2 regions of the Paenibacillus sp. T2-29 genome follow, and region 1 is predicted to be linked to the other one. Evidence: predicted binding sites of a transcription regulator. Region 1 holds the regulator's gene; the other holds the start of a gene.
The links. Region 1 encodes NrdR, which represses ribonucleotide reductase genes. Its sites were predicted from a motif close to AACACNATATATNGTGTT; they were not measured.
Positions count from the first base shown of each region.

Region 1 (8,800 bases):
CTTCTGGAGAATCCAAAGTACAGACGGTTTGCACGCTCACCTTCCACGATCTCGGAAAAAGTTTGCTCATGCACATTTCCTAAGTTAATGACACCTTCTCCATCAAGACAGCAAGGGACCACTGTTCCATCCACCAAAACCGCCGCCTGACTGCGAAGCGCGTGACAAAAGCCTTTTCCGTCATCTTCCGGAGCACTCAGGCTAGGCCATTCAAATTCGTAGTCCTGATTCAAATATACATTAGGAGCGATTTTGACCCCACTGCCCGGTATTACTTTTTCCTCAATCCGATAATCCAGTCCAAACTCTTGCTCCAATTGCTCCAGTGTCTCCCGGTTGCGCTGACGCTGCACATTAGTCAAATTATCTTGAGTCAGATTCCAGAGACGGAAGGAAATAATGATATTGTGCTTCACAGCTTCTCTGACAAACGTGAAAATATGACCCAAATAACCTTCTCGATCCACAGAACCTTCATGCCCGTCAAAACTATGAAGAGAAAAATTCATCTGCCGTAAGGCTGGCTGACCAAGCAGCTTATGTCCGGTCTTCGGCAGCAAGGTACCATTGGTGGTAATATTGACCTTTAAGCCTTTTTCATGTGCACTCTCCAGCAAAAGATCAATTTTGGGATGGAGCAGAGGCTCTCCTTTTACATGCAGATAAATGTAATCCGTATGCGGCTTGACCTGATCAAGCACATTCCGAAAGACTTCCGGATCAATAAATTTTTTGACACGTTGTGTCTGAGGGCAAAAACTGCATGCAAGATTGCAAATGCTTGTTATCTCAATGTATACCTTCTTAAAAGTCTTCAACATGATTTCCCCATTCTAACCTTCATCCTGAACATTTGGTTTATGCTCACTAATCTTATGATTATAACGGGTTATGAACGAGAGGTAAACTCTGCGGATATTTTCTATTGACCTTAGGTCTGACCTAAGGTTTATAGTGAAGTTATTCAATTATCAATTATGAGTAAGGAGACCTATCATTGAAAAAACACATAACGATCAGCCAGCTTGCTCAGCTCATGAATGTATCTGTACATCAGCTGCGGTATTTTGAGGAAAAGGGGATCCTTTATCCGTTATACACAGATGAAAATCAATATCGAATGTACGGACTTCATGAAATTTATCAACTTTCCCATATTTTAATGCTCCGTAAACTAAACATCCCTGTCGGTCAAATTGAAGAATGTATGACTTCCTACACTGCCGATGATTACAAGCAGCTTTTAGAACATTCGTTACAGAAGGTACAGGATGAAATCGCTAACTTAAAGTTGCTCGAACAGTTTATTCATAAAGTGCTAAAAGAACATCATACCCTTACACAGCAGAACAATGAGTATCGACTCAAGCTGCAGGGCACTCGACATTTAAAGCTGTGGTTTGCATTGGAGAGTGATCAAGAACTCACGGCCAGGAATCTATTTGAGCAGCGGCCTGCCCCACCACAATTATTTGAAAATGATCTACATTATCTATCTGATTCTGGACAGGTGAAGCTATATTATGAAACGACATCAGGAACAGCTGACTATATTCTGGAAGAAGGCAGCTATCTTTACAAGCACTTCTCCGCCACTGAAGACGCTGAGATAGAACACCAAGTCCAACAACTGGAGCATTATGCGACCCAGCACCGCTATGAATGCTTAAGCAAAATCATTGTGGTGGAAAAATCCTATCTATCCATATTTGACAGCAACGAGCTGCAATATGAGATTCAAGTACAAATTTCTGATAGCAGGAGGACGTTACATGAGTCCACAATCCTATGACATTGTTGCTTATCAAGAGCAAGACCATGAAGCCGTATGTAAGCTCTTAGTAGAATCGTTTAAAGCAAAATTTCAAGCTCTTGTTGCACTGGAGGTTCAAGATATACAGCGTTTATTAATGCAGGTTTGGGTTCAAAATCCTAATTCTACATCTATGAAACAATTTGTGGCCAAAGAGAACGAAGATGTTGTTGGCGTCCTTTCACTCAAATGGAAGGCTCCCTCCTCTTCACTTCCTATAGCCAATCTCATTTCTTTGGCTCCGCTTATAAAACAGTTTGGCTGCTTTAATGTATTTAAATTTTTGACAGGCATGCATGCGCTGGAATATAAGCCTGCCATAGATGAGTGTTACATAGATCATTTGGCGATTCGCTCAAGTCATCGCAATCAGGGGATCGGGCGACGTTTTCTAGCTTTCGCACAGCAGTTTACGGTTGAATCCGGTTTCCATGCGCTGACACTTCATGTAGCACATAAGAACCAGCAGGCTATCCGCCTGTATCACAATTTAGCATTCGAAATAGAGCAGTCCCAATATAATTATTGGCGGCATTTTTGGTTCAAGGAGCCTGTATGGCATCTAATGAGCTGGAAAGAACGAAACTGCAATCGAGGAGAGAACAGCATTGAAAAAAACATATAGGCTTACCCTTGGTATTGTGGCAGGTCTGGTTGTTGCCTTGATATTGATTGTTTTATATCAAAATTCCTACAAGATGATGGAAGAAAAAATACAAATTGCGACTCCCAAAGGAGTATTAACAGGTACACTGGCTTTGCCTAAGAACTACTCGGGAAAGATTGGACTGGTTGTTTTTGTCCATGGAGATGGTCCAATCAATGACACCTATGATGATGGATACAAACCACTGTGGGAAAGGTTCGCTTCTAAGGGCTATGCTTCCTTATCCCTGAATAAGCCCGGTATTAACGGCGCTCCAGGCAATTGGCTGGAGCAGAGCATGGAGGACCGGGCACAGGAGATTCGATATGCAGTTGACTGGGCCAAAACCTTACCGATGATTGATAAGCACAAAATCGGCCTATGGGGGGCCAGTCAAGCAGGCTGGGTCATTCCGAAAATCGTTAAAGAGGAGCATGATATTGCATTCAGCATCCTTGTATCGCCGGCCGTGAATTGGATTACACAAGGGCAATTTAACACCAGGAAAGAGTTGGAACAAGAAGGAGCTAGCCCGCAGCAAATTAAAAAGAGACTGGACTACGACCAAAAGATTCTACAACTACTGAAAAAACATGCTTCCTATGAAAAGTACCTAAGCATGGCCGATCCTGAGAATATAATTCCCAAAGAAAGATGGAGCTTTATAGGCAAAAATTTTCGTTCTGATTCTACGGAAGAATTAAGCTACTTAAAATCCCCAGTACTCTTGGTGCTGGCTGGAAAAGATATGAACGTAGATGTAAAAGACACCGAGCGAGTATATCGCCAAAAGATATCTCCAGAGCTGCTGTCTGTCATTCATTTGCCTGAAGTTGACCATTCCATGATGAATGAACAAATCGCGCATTCCAAGTCCCTAACCTTCTTAACAGCCGTATTCGCCCCCAGACAACTGGTGGATGGTGACTATCTGAAAATTCTTGCCGATTATGTCAGCCAGCGTTAAACGATAATGTTGTTATTTTGCCAAATTTCTTTAGAGTATGCTAATGCGAATCCCATTGAAAGATAAAAGGACTGATCAGAACCCACAAAAATTCTTTCTACCCCTTTATCCTTGACTCTGTTTATGGCTTCATAAATAACGGCTTTTCCAAGCCCCATTTTTCTATACTTCGGTATCGTACCTACAGGCTCCAGTATTCCTATTTTATTTAGCTCGTCGTACCAGAGAGTAGTGAAAGAAGCAACTTCATTATTGGTGTCTAGGATGACTACATCGAATTCCGGTATATAATCAGGGGCATTTCTCAATGATAAATAACAGTGCTCAGCCACATCATTATCTGGATAATCGCCCTTGTAGTACCCGAATGCTCTTCCATGAGCAAATCCTTTTTCAAAATCCCCAACTTCATTCGCATCCGAGATTCTAAACCCGTTTGGTAATTCCAGCTTTACATCATGCGGTACATTCATATAGGACGTCGTTTCTTTCCCATCCTGCAAGATGTACCGTCTTTTTTTCAAAAGCTCCTTCAGTTGCTCTCCATCCTCGTTTACGATTATATCTAAAGTAGCTACATTCTCACCATGTAAAGCTAATTTCAATTCAGCATAATCTATTAATTCATTTAGAAATTCATTTGAAAAATCACGATCAGCAAGCTGGAAATAAGCTTCACCTATGTTATCTTCTCCTTCCGGGTGAACAACAGCAATAATTTCATTATGCTCATCCTCCCAAATTCCAACAGTCTCAGGCCATGTTTCAAATGTGTTGTGCATAATTTGTCCCCAATATCTACAGAAATTCCAGCGATCTATGAACCAATTTTTAAGGTCAGGACTGCTTTTCAGCGACTGTTTCAAAAAATCTCCAACCCTTAAAAAGTCATGTGCTTCAAATTTTTTCTGAGTATACTTCATTATTTACCTCCTGCTCTTCTATATTGACTTTATTGTAATGATTCTGGAAGGTCTGATATATGCCAAGTTCTTTTATCAAATGTTTGTAACGTTATACTTATAAAAGTGGATAACAAAAAACCCACAGATCTTCTCTGTGGGCACCTATTTTTTATTTTTTTGAATATACGATTTTCTTAATGCGATCTGTAGACAGTCCATATTGTTCTGAGAGCTCGTCAATGGACACTCCCACACTGAATTTTGCACGTATCTCTTCGTTCCGAATGAGATAATAATAGGCTGCTCCAGAGCTTTCTCCCCATCGCCTGCGCTCACTCGGACGATTGGGGATATAAATGAGTTCTCCTTGTATATACCGCTGAACTTCCTTAAGTAGATCATCAGGAAGCAAATCAGTTGCCTTCAAATAATTCATTTCGGCTCGCTCCTTAAAATAAATTGGTATTTTAAGGGCAAAGCCTGCGTCTGCAAACAACTAATTCTTCAGGCGAAATATATTCGCTCCACACCAAGCTTCGCCTTGTTTATTCCGCAGGCTTTGCATGGAGCTGATTGAGTACGAAACCAATGATAGGATACATCGTTCCCCCTCCTCTCAAGTATCATCTGGTTTTCACTGTGTCCAGTTCGTGTCCAGTTCAATAATTAGGAACTCAACTCATGTTATTGTAAAATACGAACTGCGTTGAAACAACGATCAAAGTTACACTCACAAACAATGGGTTGCTATTTATAATCAAACTCGATAAGCGCTCATTCAACCCTTACCTGTCCTTGGTTAGACTGGGAACAAATCTATGAACAACAAAAAAACGGCATTTCTGCCGTTTTTTCTAAAGAATGGACTCTCAGGGACTCGAACCCTGGACCAATTGATTAAGAGTCAACTGCTCTACCAACTGAGCTAAGAGTCCATATAAAATTATGGTGGAGCCTAGGGGGATCGAACCCCTGACCTCATCGCTGCCAGCGATGCGCTCTCCCAGCTGAGCTAAGGCCCCGTCACATGTAAGTGAATTAACGTTTCAAGCGACTTCTATATCATATAAAATATTCGACCCTGTGTCAATACTTTTATAAAAAAAATATAATCCTCTTCCCACCACGGCCCTAAAAAGATACAGTCAGCGATCAGTCGCTGTCTGTATCTTTGGATAACAGTGTTTTCAGTTCCTTCATAAACATATTAATGTCTTTGAACTGCCGATAGACGGACGCAAAGCGTACGTATGCGACTTCATCCACAGGATAGAGCTGTTCCATGACTAGCTCACCAATCTGCTGGCTATCCACCTCTGTGGCTGCTGTGTTGCGTATAGCGTTCTCCACCTGAGATACGATCAGATCGAGTTGCTCGACTGATACTGGACGCTTTTCACAGGCTCGAATGAGACCGCGCAGCATTTTATCACGGCTAAACTCTTCACGGCTGCCATCTTTTTTGATGACCATCAGTGGGGTCTCTTCTACCATTTCAAAGGTGGTAAAACGCCTGGCACACTGTTCGCATTCGCGACGGCGGCGGATGGACTTATTATCATTCGCTGGTCGCGAATCCAACACTTTCGTGCCATTGTAGGCACAATACGGGCACTTCATAATCTCATCACTTCCTTTTTCCAATAAATTCCCGAAGCTTTTTAGTAATAATTTTGTCGAAACGGATCATAATATGTTTACCACGTCGCGAGGAGGTGAACAACAATGGCACAAGGAAACAATGGCAACTCCAACAACCTGGTAGTCAGCAGATCCTCCGGTGCTCTGGAGCAAATGAAATATGAAATCGCTCAAGAGCTGGGTATCAGCATTCCTCAAGATGGATACCAAGGTAACATGACTTCCTATGAGAACGGTTCGATCGGGGGCTACATCACAAAACGCCTCGTAACGATCGCCGAACAACAATTGGCAGGTCAATACCAATAATCTCGGTAATAATCAAGAAGTAATACGAAAAAGTGTAGGGATAGGCTGCTAAAAACAGCCTGTCCTGCGCTTTTTTCATTTTAAAGCGAAAAGGCTCATATTGTCATTAACCTGTCACTTAAAACTCATTATAAATTTTTGTATATTGCCTGTAATAGTAGATGACTCGCTGTACATAATGCCGTGTCTCACCAAAAGGGATTTGCTTAATGGACTCTTCTTTGCCATCCCACACCCCTTGATCCAGCCACTCCTTAACTTTACCTGGACCAGCATTGTATGCCGCTACGATGACCACAGGATTATCCTGAAACTTCATAGACAGGTTATGCAGATACCAGGTTCCCAGCTCAATATTGGTGCCAGGCTCGTGCTTTACACTGTCCAGCGGGACCTTCTGAATCTGGGCACTGTCCATAATCCAATTGGCGGTATTCGGCATAATCTGCATAAGCCCCAGTGCACCCTTGTGTGACTGCTTGCTGGTTTTAAAGTTTGTTTCCACGCGGATAATAGACGCCACCAAAAATGGGTCCACTTCATACGTCTGTGAATATTGCCGAATTTCATCCTTATATTGAATCGGGTAAAACCAGGACATCCAATTTGAGTTGAGGAACAGAATCAGGACAAATCCGACAAACAAAATGAGCAGGACTCTTTTCTTACGTAAAATGTTCATGCAAGTCCCTTTCGCTGCCAAAACTGATCAATTTGCCGCTCCGTCTCATTCTGTGTTCCGCTATTATCAATAACAATATCAGCCAAACTTTTTTTCTGCTCGATATCCATTTGTGCGGACAGGCGAAGCTCGGCTTGCTCTTCTGTCAGACCGTCTCTAAGCATCAAACGTCGGAGCTGAATATCACGTGGTACATATACAACCATAATTTCCTCGTACAGGCTCTCCAGCCCAGACTCATACATTAACGGGATATCTGCCAAAACAAGCTTGTTCGGCTGCTCCCGTTCATAAGCTTCCATGCGCAGACGCATTTCCTCACGAATAGCAGGATGCGTAATATCGTTAAGTGCCTGTCGCTGAACAGGGTCTCCGAATACAATCTCTCCCAGTCTTTTGCGGTGCAGGGTTCCGTCACTGTTCACTATAGCTTGTCCAAAATGCTGTATGACCGCCGCCAGCACCGGATGCCCCGGAAGCATGACTTCCCGGGCAATGGCATCTGCGTCGATCAGCAGCGCACCCTTGGCGACCAAAAGAGCCGACACGGTGCTTTTTCCGGTAGCGATCCCTCCGGTTAATCCGATATTCATGCTCTTCACCTCATAACAGCTTCAATATGCCCATCATAATCAGTAATAATGCCGGCAATACACCGAGCGCCTTCATAAATCGAAATGCTGACAGGAAGAACCCTGCCTTCATACCAGCAATTAAAAATACACCACTGAATAACGTAATAGCCAGCGCAGTAGACAGAGGCTGAAAACCAAGCATGGCTGCACCTAATCCTGCTCCGAACGCATCGACCGATAATGCAATACCTAACCAAACCGCTTCGGTAGCAGATATACTGCCGGAACGGTCCATATCTGCAGCAGACGGGCTTCGAAGAATCCGAATAACAAGCCCCCATTTGCGGAACTCCAGCGAAAATAACGTTCGCTCCTCTTGCTGTAGCTCCAAAGAGGTTTCTGTCGGTAGGCCTTTTCCTGAGCTGGTTAGAGACTCTGTATTGGCATCCTCTGCACTTTTTTTCTCAGCAAGTGCTGATATATTCCCTGAATCAACCTGTTCCGTAAGGTGAAGATTCCCCGGGACTTCCGCTGCTTCCTCCGTCAAATCTTCCTTGCGGTGCAGAGCCTGAATCAAAGAGTAGCAGCCGATACAGATCAGAATGACAGCACCGAAAACCGTCGTATATACAGGGGACAGGACACGAGATAGTAATGCGCCGAGCTGCATGGATATGCCGATCACTAAACCTGAACATACTGAGATGATCGCAATCGACAACAGTGGAATTTTCATTTTGCGCAGACCATATGTAACACCGACTCCGAAACTGTCCAAACTTAGTGCAAATGCCAGTAACAGCAGGGCTCCCCAATGATTTGCCACTCCAAATTCCCTCCCATTGCGAAGGCTGGGCCTTACAGCAACCTACTTCCTTCGCAGTATTGGTACTTGGAACAATATATGAGAGGGATGGGCTTGGGGTGACTGTGCCTGTTTAGCGCAAAGGCTGGCAGACCGGGCAATGATGTGTGCCACGTCCGGCTACGACGGATTTTTCGATCAATGTACCACAGTTCATGCAAGGCTTCGCGTCACGTCCATAAATTTGCAACTGATGCTGGAAATCGCCCGTTTTGCCCTGTCCGTTGACGAATGATTTGATGGACGAGCCACCAACCTGAATCGACGCGCCCAGCGTGGAGACAATAGCTTCATGCAGTATGCGAAATTGACTATCCGTTAAGCTTTTGGCTGGCTGTGCCGGATGAATCCCTGCCTTAAATAACGATTCATCTACATAAATATTCCCGATGCCTAC
Region 1 covers NZ_JBREVE010000003.1:96,101-104,900, reverse strand. The annotation lists gene ACU1JV_RS10000 (radical SAM/SPASM domain-containing protein) at 1-821, opposite strand, end outside; gene ACU1JV_RS09995 (helix-turn-helix domain-containing protein) at 998-1,792, shown strand; gene ACU1JV_RS09990 (GNAT family N-acetyltransferase) at 1,773-2,438, shown strand; gene ACU1JV_RS09985 (alpha/beta hydrolase family protein) at 2,422-3,426, shown strand; gene ACU1JV_RS09980 (GNAT family N-acetyltransferase) at 3,423-4,349, opposite strand; gene ACU1JV_RS09975 (CD3324 family protein) at 4,501-4,767, opposite strand; tRNA gene ACU1JV_RS09970 (tRNA-Lys) at 5,194-5,266, opposite strand; tRNA gene ACU1JV_RS09965 (tRNA-Ala) at 5,278-5,353, opposite strand; gene nrdR (transcriptional regulator NrdR) at 5,484-5,951, opposite strand; gene ACU1JV_RS09955 (alpha/beta-type small acid-soluble spore protein) at 6,057-6,281, shown strand; gene ACU1JV_RS09950 (lytic transglycosylase domain-containing protein) at 6,400-6,963, opposite strand; gene coaE (dephospho-CoA kinase) at 6,960-7,556, opposite strand; gene ACU1JV_RS09940 (MntP/YtaF family protein) at 7,567-8,364, opposite strand; gene mutM (DNA-formamidopyrimidine glycosylase) at 8,477-8,800, opposite strand, start outside.

Region 2 (8,800 bases), 150 kb from region 1:
GAAAGAGATCACCTTTGTAAAACTGAATCCATATACACAGCTTGCAAACGTACTTTCCATGAAAAACTTGAAAAGGCTACTTTTCTCAGCGTTCTTACTCTGGATACCCAACGGATCTTTACAGGCAGTTTTTTCACAATTTACAATGGATACCTTCGGTTGGAAGCCTGTATTAATCGGACTTATGTTTTCGATTATGGGATTCCAAGATATCATTTCACAAGGTTTCATCATGCCAAAGCTCTTGATAAAACTTAGTGATAAACAGATAGCAATTCTGGGAATGGTCTCGGAGATTATAGGCTATGGTCTTATTACGCTATCTGCTTTGTTCTCATTCTATCCACTTATTATCGCTGGAATGTTTATATTTGGTTTTGGCGATTCGATCTTTGGACCTTCATTTAATGGGATGCTCTCCAAGTCTGTCAATTCTAGTGAACAAGGAAGGATTCAAGGAGGTAGTCAATCTATTCAGGCTTTAGCAAGAATGATTGGACCTATCATTGGAGGTCAAATCTATGTATCATTTGGTCATGCCGCACCCGCTTTTATGGGTATGATTCTTATAGCGGTGGCCATACCAGTTTTATATAAGAGAACGCATGCGAATATGTAAACTACCGCTCGAAGCTTTCCGTAACCACCTGCATAGCAGGTAGTTTTAAGAAAATAATAGGGTTTCAGAACTTAGGAATAAGTTCTGAAACCCTATTTGTTTACAGTCTGAGCCATCCGCATGTGGATGGCTCTTTATAGTATCGCCTTTGCTAAATTCATTTTACGTATGTGTACTTATACGCCAAAGTTAAAATCATCATCTGTTAGCGGCTCTACATTCATCGCCCGCACATAGCCGTTTCCTTTTTTAGAAAAGAAATCGTGCTGCTTGGTGTGGGTGCTGATGCCGTTGAATACAATGGGATTGACTTCTTCTTCTTCAAAAAGTGGATCAAAGCCCAGGTTCATCATGGCCTTGTTGGCGTTGTAGCGCAAGAAGACTTTAACATCGTCTACAAGTCCAATAGGGGCATAAATTTGCTCGGTATACTGTTCTTCGTTATTGTGCAAGTAGCGCAGCAAGCCTACCAGCGTCTGGTAGAGATCGCGTTGTTCTTCCTCGTCCAGTTCCGCATAAATCTCCTGTGCCAGTACACCTACGTAGACACCGTGTATACTTTCGTCCCGCAGGATCAGATCGATAATTTCCCCGCTGCATGTCAGCTTGCCCTGACCCGCCAGATAGAGAGGGTAGAAGAAGCCGCTATAAAACAAATAGCTTTCTAATAGCACCGACGCTGCCATCGCGAGATACAGGTCTTTCGGTGTATGAATGTTCATATAATACTGACGAATGGTTTCTGCTTTCGTTTGGAGATGCGGATTTTCTTCCACCCAACGGAATACACCGTCAATTTCTTCCGTGGAAGCCAGGGTTGTAAAGATGCTACTGTACGACTTGGCATGAATTTGCTCCATCATCGCCATAAAGCTTAATACCGCTTTGCGTTGCAGTCCGTCCACATGCTCCATAATTTGCGGCATTCCCACGCCGCCTTGAATGGTGTCCAGCAGGGTCAAGCCACCCAGCACCTTCATGTAGGCTTCTTTTTCAATATCACTAAGGGTTACCCAGGACATTTTATCGTCAGACAGCGGAATTTCATCATCCGTCCAAAATTGCATAATATTCTGGTTCCAGAACATCAGTGTGAAATCATCGTCCGAGCGGTTCCAGTTTACAGCTTGTATACCTGTCATTGTTAGCATTCTCCCTTCAGCTTGCGAGATTCCCTGGAAACACACATTGAGAGGTTACCGGAGAGTCATCGTATGCTTGACATACGGAAGCTGTATCCGCGAGGGTCTTGTTCAATCCTGTAAAGGTCTGAACCACGCGCTGGATACAGCTTCTAATGCCAAGCATTCATATCTATTCAAAATCTCATTTTATTCTATAGCTTGTTACCATGTATGCATTAGATGGAGCAAGTGAGGCACTCTTCCACAGACAGTTTTTTGGTACGTGTGTAGTATAACGATTTAAGTCCTTTATGTGCGGCGTACAGATAGCAACGTGCTAACTGACGCGTAGTCACATCACTGTTCACATGAAGCACAGTCGAAATTCCTTGGTCCACGTGAGGCTGGATTTCAGCAATCAGATCAAGCACTTTGAATTGATCCATTTGATAAGCGGATTTGTAAAAGAATACATTATCCTTTTGCAAATACGGCATCGGATAGTAAGTTGTCGAATTCGCATAGGTACGAGTTTCAATCTGTTCGACAATCGGCATAACGCTGGACGTTGCATTTTGAATATACGAAATGCTGGCAGTGGGAGCAATCGCCATACGATAGGCGTGATACAGACCGTTCTTCATGACGTCTGCTTTAAGTGTGTCCCAGTCTGCTTGAGTCGGAATATAAATATCCTTGAACAGTTCTTGCACACGTGCCGTTGTCGGACGATAATCTGTGTTCAGATATCGGTCAAAATATACACCTGTCGCATAATCCGATTCCTCAAATCCATAAAAGCTTTGTCCGGCTGCTTTTGCGATTTCCATACTCTTTTCGATGGAATGATAGTTCATCGTCATGAAGAAGGTACGGACAAAATCCTTCGCTTCATTGCTTTCATATGCAATCTTGTTCTTGGCAAGGTAGCCGTGCAGATTCATGACACCCAGACCAACGGAATGCATTTCACGGTTCGCTTTCGCAACACCTGGTGCATTAGCCACTTGGGTCATATCGCTGACCGAAGTGAGAGCAATCATACCCTCGTGAACGGACTCGCGGATTTTGCCGTGCTCCATCACATTTACAATGTTCAGGGAAGCCAGGTTACAGCTTACATCCCGGCGAATAATATCCTGTTGTCCATAATCGGCAATCTCAGAAGTTTCCTGTAGCTGGAAGATTTCCGTGCACAGGTTTGACATTTTGATTTGGCCCACGTTTTTAAGAGCATGCGCCTGATTTGCGTTACTCTTATTCATAATATATGGATAGCCAGACTCCAACTGAATCATGGCAATTTTCGTCAGCATATCACGTGCGCTCATCGCTACTTTTTTCTTTACTCGATCGTCGGCGAGCAGTGTGTCGTACATTTCATCCAGATCCATGTCGTCCAAATGCGTTCCATAAGCCTTGAACACACTATAAGGTGCAAATACATGCAGAGGTTCATTATCTTGAGCCAGCTTGTAGAAGCGGTTTGGCACCAGCAATCCGATCGAAAGTGTCTTGAGACGTACTCTTTCATCAGCATTGATTTTTTTACTATCTAGGAACTCCAGCACGTCCCATCCGAATATGTTGTAATAGGCAGCGCCAGAGCCTTTACGTTGCCCCATTTGATCCGCGTAGGAGAAACCATCTTCCATCAGCTTCAGCACAGGCATAATGCCTTTTGCTGCGCCTTCTACACCTTTAATCGCCTCACCGCGTGACCGCAGCTTCGACAGGTTAACCGCCACACCGCCGCCAATTTTGGACAATTGCATGCAAGTGTTCAGTACATAGTTGATTGAGTTCAAAGAGTCGTCCATTTCGAGCAAGAAACAGGATACCAATTCCCCACGACGGCTTTTGCCAGCGTTCAGGAAAGTTGGTGTAGCTGGCTGGAGACGTTGCTCCATCATCGAGCGGGACAACAGGCGGGCCGTATCGGCGTTGCCGCGTCCCAAATGCAGGGCGACAGCAGCCACCCGGTCAGGGTAGTGTTCCAGGTAGACTTTACGGTCATTACTCTTCATTGCATAATCGGTATAAAACTTGGATGCTGCCATATAGGAAGGAAATTTAAAATTATAGCTATGAGTGATATGGAAAATATCATTAATTTCATCAGCCGTGTAGCTGTTATAGAAATTTTCGTAATAATCATTCTCAATCATATACAGCACTTGAGCAGCTGTGTCAGCAAACTTCAAACTCCGTTCTTGAACTTCCTTCATAAATTCTGCTACAGCCTCTTGGTCCTTTTCCAATTGGAAAAAGCCGTCTGTATCGCGTTTCATCAACATGTTGTTCAATTCAATATGCCGCAACTCGGCTCACCTCCTGTTTAAAACGCTCTACATCTCCGAACGTTCCAGATAATTCAAATTTGCTAATCACGGGGACATTATAATGGTCGGCAATCAAATCCGCACTTTTGGCAAATTTATCACCCCAGTTACGGTTGCCGCTTGCAGCTACACCAACAAGGTTTTGTGCATTTTTTTTCAAAAATGAAGATACCCTCTCAGGTATCTGTCCAAACCCGGTTGTATATGTAATGAGTACGTAAGGTTCTTCTATAGTCATTTGTTCCTCAATCTGAACAGCCGGAAGCTTGAGCTTGTTTATAAATCTTTTTACATTGCCGGTCTTGGAATCATAAGCAATCAGCATGGTGTGCAACCTCCTTAACAATTAACGAAAAAAAGAAAACGGCATTGCCAAGAGACCCATTATAGCTGTAATCCCTTGCTGGCTGCGCCATTTAAGATTTTTGACTCTATATTTACATGTATTTTCATACCTTTATCTTCAAGATATCGGGCATAAATACGTTTTTTACACTATATTTAGAGTACATTCTCTATTTTATATCTATATATAGTTTTGTCAATCGGTCTAGAGAGGCTCAGATGACCTAGATCCGGTGTAAGTCCAAGCAGGGTGCGGAAAAGAGCGAAAGAACTTTTTTTTCGTAAGTATGTTAAAAAAGTATTGGAGTTTTTGAGGCTGGAGATGTACGATTTGTCAATGGGCAATAGAATGTAAAATTTACATTTTACTGTAGAAAGGATGAAGTGGCTGGAAAGTGGTTTTATGGAGGGGGTGAACGTAAGGAGCTGAAGGTAAAGGGTTCGGATTTCGGAATGATTGTAATCGGGGATCGCGGGGAGGTTCATTATAAAGGTACACGTTTTCTGGAGTTTGTGAGATTAATGGGAGCGTAAAGGGATGGCGAGGTGTTAGAGTATTACCAGAACAAATACATATAGGGAGGAAGCTGACGATGCCACATATCATTGGAGCACAAATTGTTTTAAGAGAGTACCGTCAGGAGGATATACCTGATATCCGAAGATGGGTCAATGACCCGGAAATCACACATGGTTTAAGCGACGTATTTATCTATCCGCATTCACTGGCTAATAGTGAATCGTTTGTACAGATGATGATTGACGGCAACTCTGAGATCAAGGGCTTTATCATTGCTCATAAAGACACATTGGACTATATTGGACAACTCGATTTATTCAAAATTAACTGGGTGAATCGGCATGCCACCCTTGGGATTGTAATCGGGCGTGACGGTGACCTGGGCAAGGGCTATGGGCGGGAAGCAATCCGGCTGATACAAAAATTTGCGTTTCATTCGCTGAACCTGCATCGGCTGGAACTGGAGGTGTATGCGTTCAATGAACGTGCATATCGTTGCTATCTGGCATGTGGCTTCAAGGAGGAAGGGCGGCTACGGGAAAAGCTATTCAGGGAAGGACAGTACTATGACATTATTCAGATGGGAATGTTGCGAAGTGAGTATGAGGCTGTAGAGAAAACAAAGGAATCCTGAAAGTGAGGCCACATAAGCTATTTTACTCCGTCAGCTTTCTGCAATTTTTTATGAGTGAAATCACGGGAACTACGCTTATTCTATTTCTATTAGCTAAAGGACTTTCTCTGCAAAGTGCGAATTTCTTGCTGGTTGTATTCTTTGTAAGTATTTTTCTGTTTGAAATACCAACAGGGGCTATTGCAGACAAGTATGGAAGGAAAATTTCTGTTGTTCTGGGGCTTTGTTGTTTTCTAGTCTACAGTGTGTTGTTCGTTTGGGTAGATCACATGTGGCTGCTTGTGTTCGCACAAGTCTTTGGGGGTCTGGCAATATGCTTGCAATCAGGCTCGTTGGAATCCTGGGTTGTGGAAAACAGCGATAAGCCGATGGAAGTTCTTTTTACAACCTCTAACAGTATACAGTACATTTCGGGATTTATTTGCGGTCTGTTGGGGGCCTTCCTCGCAGCTTTTAACTATTCACTTCCCTGGGCAGCCAGCATTGTATCTATTATCCTATGTATATTTCTATGCTGCTTTTATATGGATGAGAAGAATATTATCCATCGAAAAGCATCAACTACTCACATTAAAACGATTATCGGGGAAAGTGTCCGTATCGGTTTTGAAAATAAGTCGATCTGGATTGTGTTTATCATTGGTTTATTTATCAGCTTTTCAAACTCGGCGGGGAATACATTTCAACAGCCACGTCTGGTCGGTCTTTCTGAACAAGGGATTTGGATTATGGGATTGATCAAGGCAGGTTATTCACTATGTATGACTTTGGGAAGCTATCTGGTTCGAAAGCTAGGCGCCCGTTATAGTGATGTACATATACTCATGTATGCTTGCGGGATGATTGGGATATGGCTCATTTTAGCGGGTGCTTTCAACACGTTTTATCCTGTACTGCTTACCTTTTTAATCTATGAAATTGGGCGAGGGATGTATCCGGTTGCCAAACAAATTTTTCTGAACAAAAGGATCTCTAATGAGTATCGTTCAACACTGCTATCTCTGGATTCTGCCATTTCCCAACTAGGCATGTGTATAGGTTTAATCGTGACAGGCATCGTAAGCCGTAATTTTACCAATCTTGCTTCAGATCAAACACCTATTCAGATATCGTGGATGCTGTGTGGCGGGATCGCATTGATCCCAACTTTTTGTTGCTTTATGTCCATCGGGGGTCAAGGAAAAATAGTTCTTGGAATGAAAAAGCAACAAAGCAGAATGTTTAGTGCAAAAAGGGCTAAACAGGTTCTGGCTGTCAGCCCCTATGCACCTTCATTAGCAATCAGACTCTACTTCTCCCCGTACCATAGCTTCAGACGATTTTGGATCAGGCCAGTGAAGATTTCTTCAGCCTTTGGTACACCCGCCTGATCCAGCTCTTGGAGCATGCGGTCATACACGGCATCGAATTGATCTGGCTTGGCGAGTACGGCCTCAGGAATCCGTTTGCGTACAATGTCCTGCGACTTTTGATAAATAACATTGTAATTTGTATTGGTCGGAACAGGCATGTTGTAGGCGGCTCCCCACTCTTTTACCGGAAAATCCTTTTCGTTCGGGAATAAGTCTTTCCATGTCCGGGCTTTATATGCCTGAAGGGATTCTTTTTCCGCTTGACTATAATTTTCGGTAATCATCTCCGGATAATTGGTTGTGTAATAGTTGCCAGTAGGGTCTTTAACGCTATCGCCGTAATGTGGTCCCCATATCCAATACAAACCGATACCTGACTCTCTGCTAAAAGAAGCATTATCTTTGTTTTTGCGTTCTTGCACAGCTGCAGGAATGACTCGTTTGCCATTCTCTACATTGTAATGCTGGCCTTCAATTCCCCAATTACGCAAAATTTGTCCTTCGTCCGAGGCCAGGAAGTCCAGAAACTTGATCGCTCGCACCGGGTTTTTGCATGAAGTTGTGATGCCGATCCCGGACGCAGTATCGAAACCAATGGGCTGGAGGGAATGATCCTCGTATTGCTCATTTAAAGTGACTGGAAAGTGGGAGTAGGTGTATTCATCCTTACCTGCTGCCTTGAGCGCATTTTCGGCATCCTGGTAGTTCCATTCCTGATCAATCAGTCCAATGACACGACCTGCGGCGATTTTGGATTTGTACTGATCGCTTTTTTGTACAAAAGTATCCTTATCCAACAGACCTTCATTGTACATATGGTTTAACCAACGGAAATACTCTCGCTCTTCTGGGCGTTTGTAGTGAAGAGTGGCTTTGTGTGTTTTAGGATCAATATAATATTCGCCATCGTCTGGTCCACCTGTAGCCGTAACTGCCGGGTTTGTCACAGTAATCTGCATTTTCCAGTCCTCGGCATCGAGCGATAAGGGAATGGTAGGCTGGCCATTAGTAGTAGGGTATTTGGCGACATAATCTTTAAGTGCTTTTTCAAAATCTTGAACGGTGCGAATTTTGGGGTATCCGAGCTTCTTAAGGGCTTGATGCTGGATTTCGAAGCCTGCTTGTGCATCAAACGCGATGTGATCTACGCCCAAATTGGTTGGGATGGTGTAAATGGCGGGATCTTCACTACTATATTTAATACGGTTAAAATAATCTCCATACACTTTCTTAATGTTAGGACCGTATTTATCAATCAGGTCGGTTAAGTCAATGAGTGCTCCGGCATCGACCAGCTTTCCAATGTCTCCTTTGGGGTACACGAGATCAGGGTACTCTCCGCTAGCAGCCATTAAAGCAAACTTTTCCTCGCCTCGACCGTTGACAGCATGTTCGGCATTGAGTGTAACACCCGTTTTCTTGGTTATTTCCTGCCCGACAGCGTCCTTCATGTTGTTCCAGTTGGAGCTTGAGTCACCGCCAAAGAACGTAAATGTAATGGGACTGGTGTCATTGGGGTCTTCCTTTTCTGCCGTACCGCCTTTGCCATTCGCGCAGCCCGTTGTAACAAGCAGCAGCAAAGCCAGGAGCAGGATAGAGCATTGTTGTACCGACCTGTTCGTGAACATCTGCAAATCCCCCTTAATAAGTATGATTTACACAATGTAAGTGCTTTCAATAGTAAATTGTAGGAAATAAAGAACCTTACGTCAAGTTATTTATGTTTATTTGTTATGTGTTTTGTTTTTTATTAAGCAAACATATTTAAATGAAAGGTGTGGATTTGTGCAAATCCATCGTTTGATGATCTAAAACAAAGTATGCTACGATGGTACCAGTTTATAGGCATACCTGTATATTTAGA
Region 2 covers NZ_JBREVE010000003.1:250,228-259,027, forward strand. The annotation lists partial or broken gene ACU1JV_RS10775 (MFS transporter) at 1-619, shown strand, start outside; gene nrdF (class 1b ribonucleoside-diphosphate reductase subunit beta) at 796-1,761, opposite strand; gene nrdE (class 1b ribonucleoside-diphosphate reductase subunit alpha) at 1,980-4,064, opposite strand; gene nrdI (class Ib ribonucleoside-diphosphate reductase assembly flavoprotein NrdI) at 4,051-4,410, opposite strand; gene ACU1JV_RS10795 (DUF2500 family protein) at 4,815-4,964, shown strand; gene ACU1JV_RS10800 (GNAT family N-acetyltransferase) at 5,024-5,584, shown strand; gene ACU1JV_RS10805 (MFS transporter) at 5,587-6,954, shown strand; gene ACU1JV_RS10810 (ABC transporter substrate-binding protein) at 6,873-8,564, opposite strand.
Region 2: a site for NrdR is predicted at 4,577-4,594, ahead of nrdI (class Ib ribonucleoside-diphosphate reductase assembly flavoprotein NrdI). Genes of this name have one in related genera too.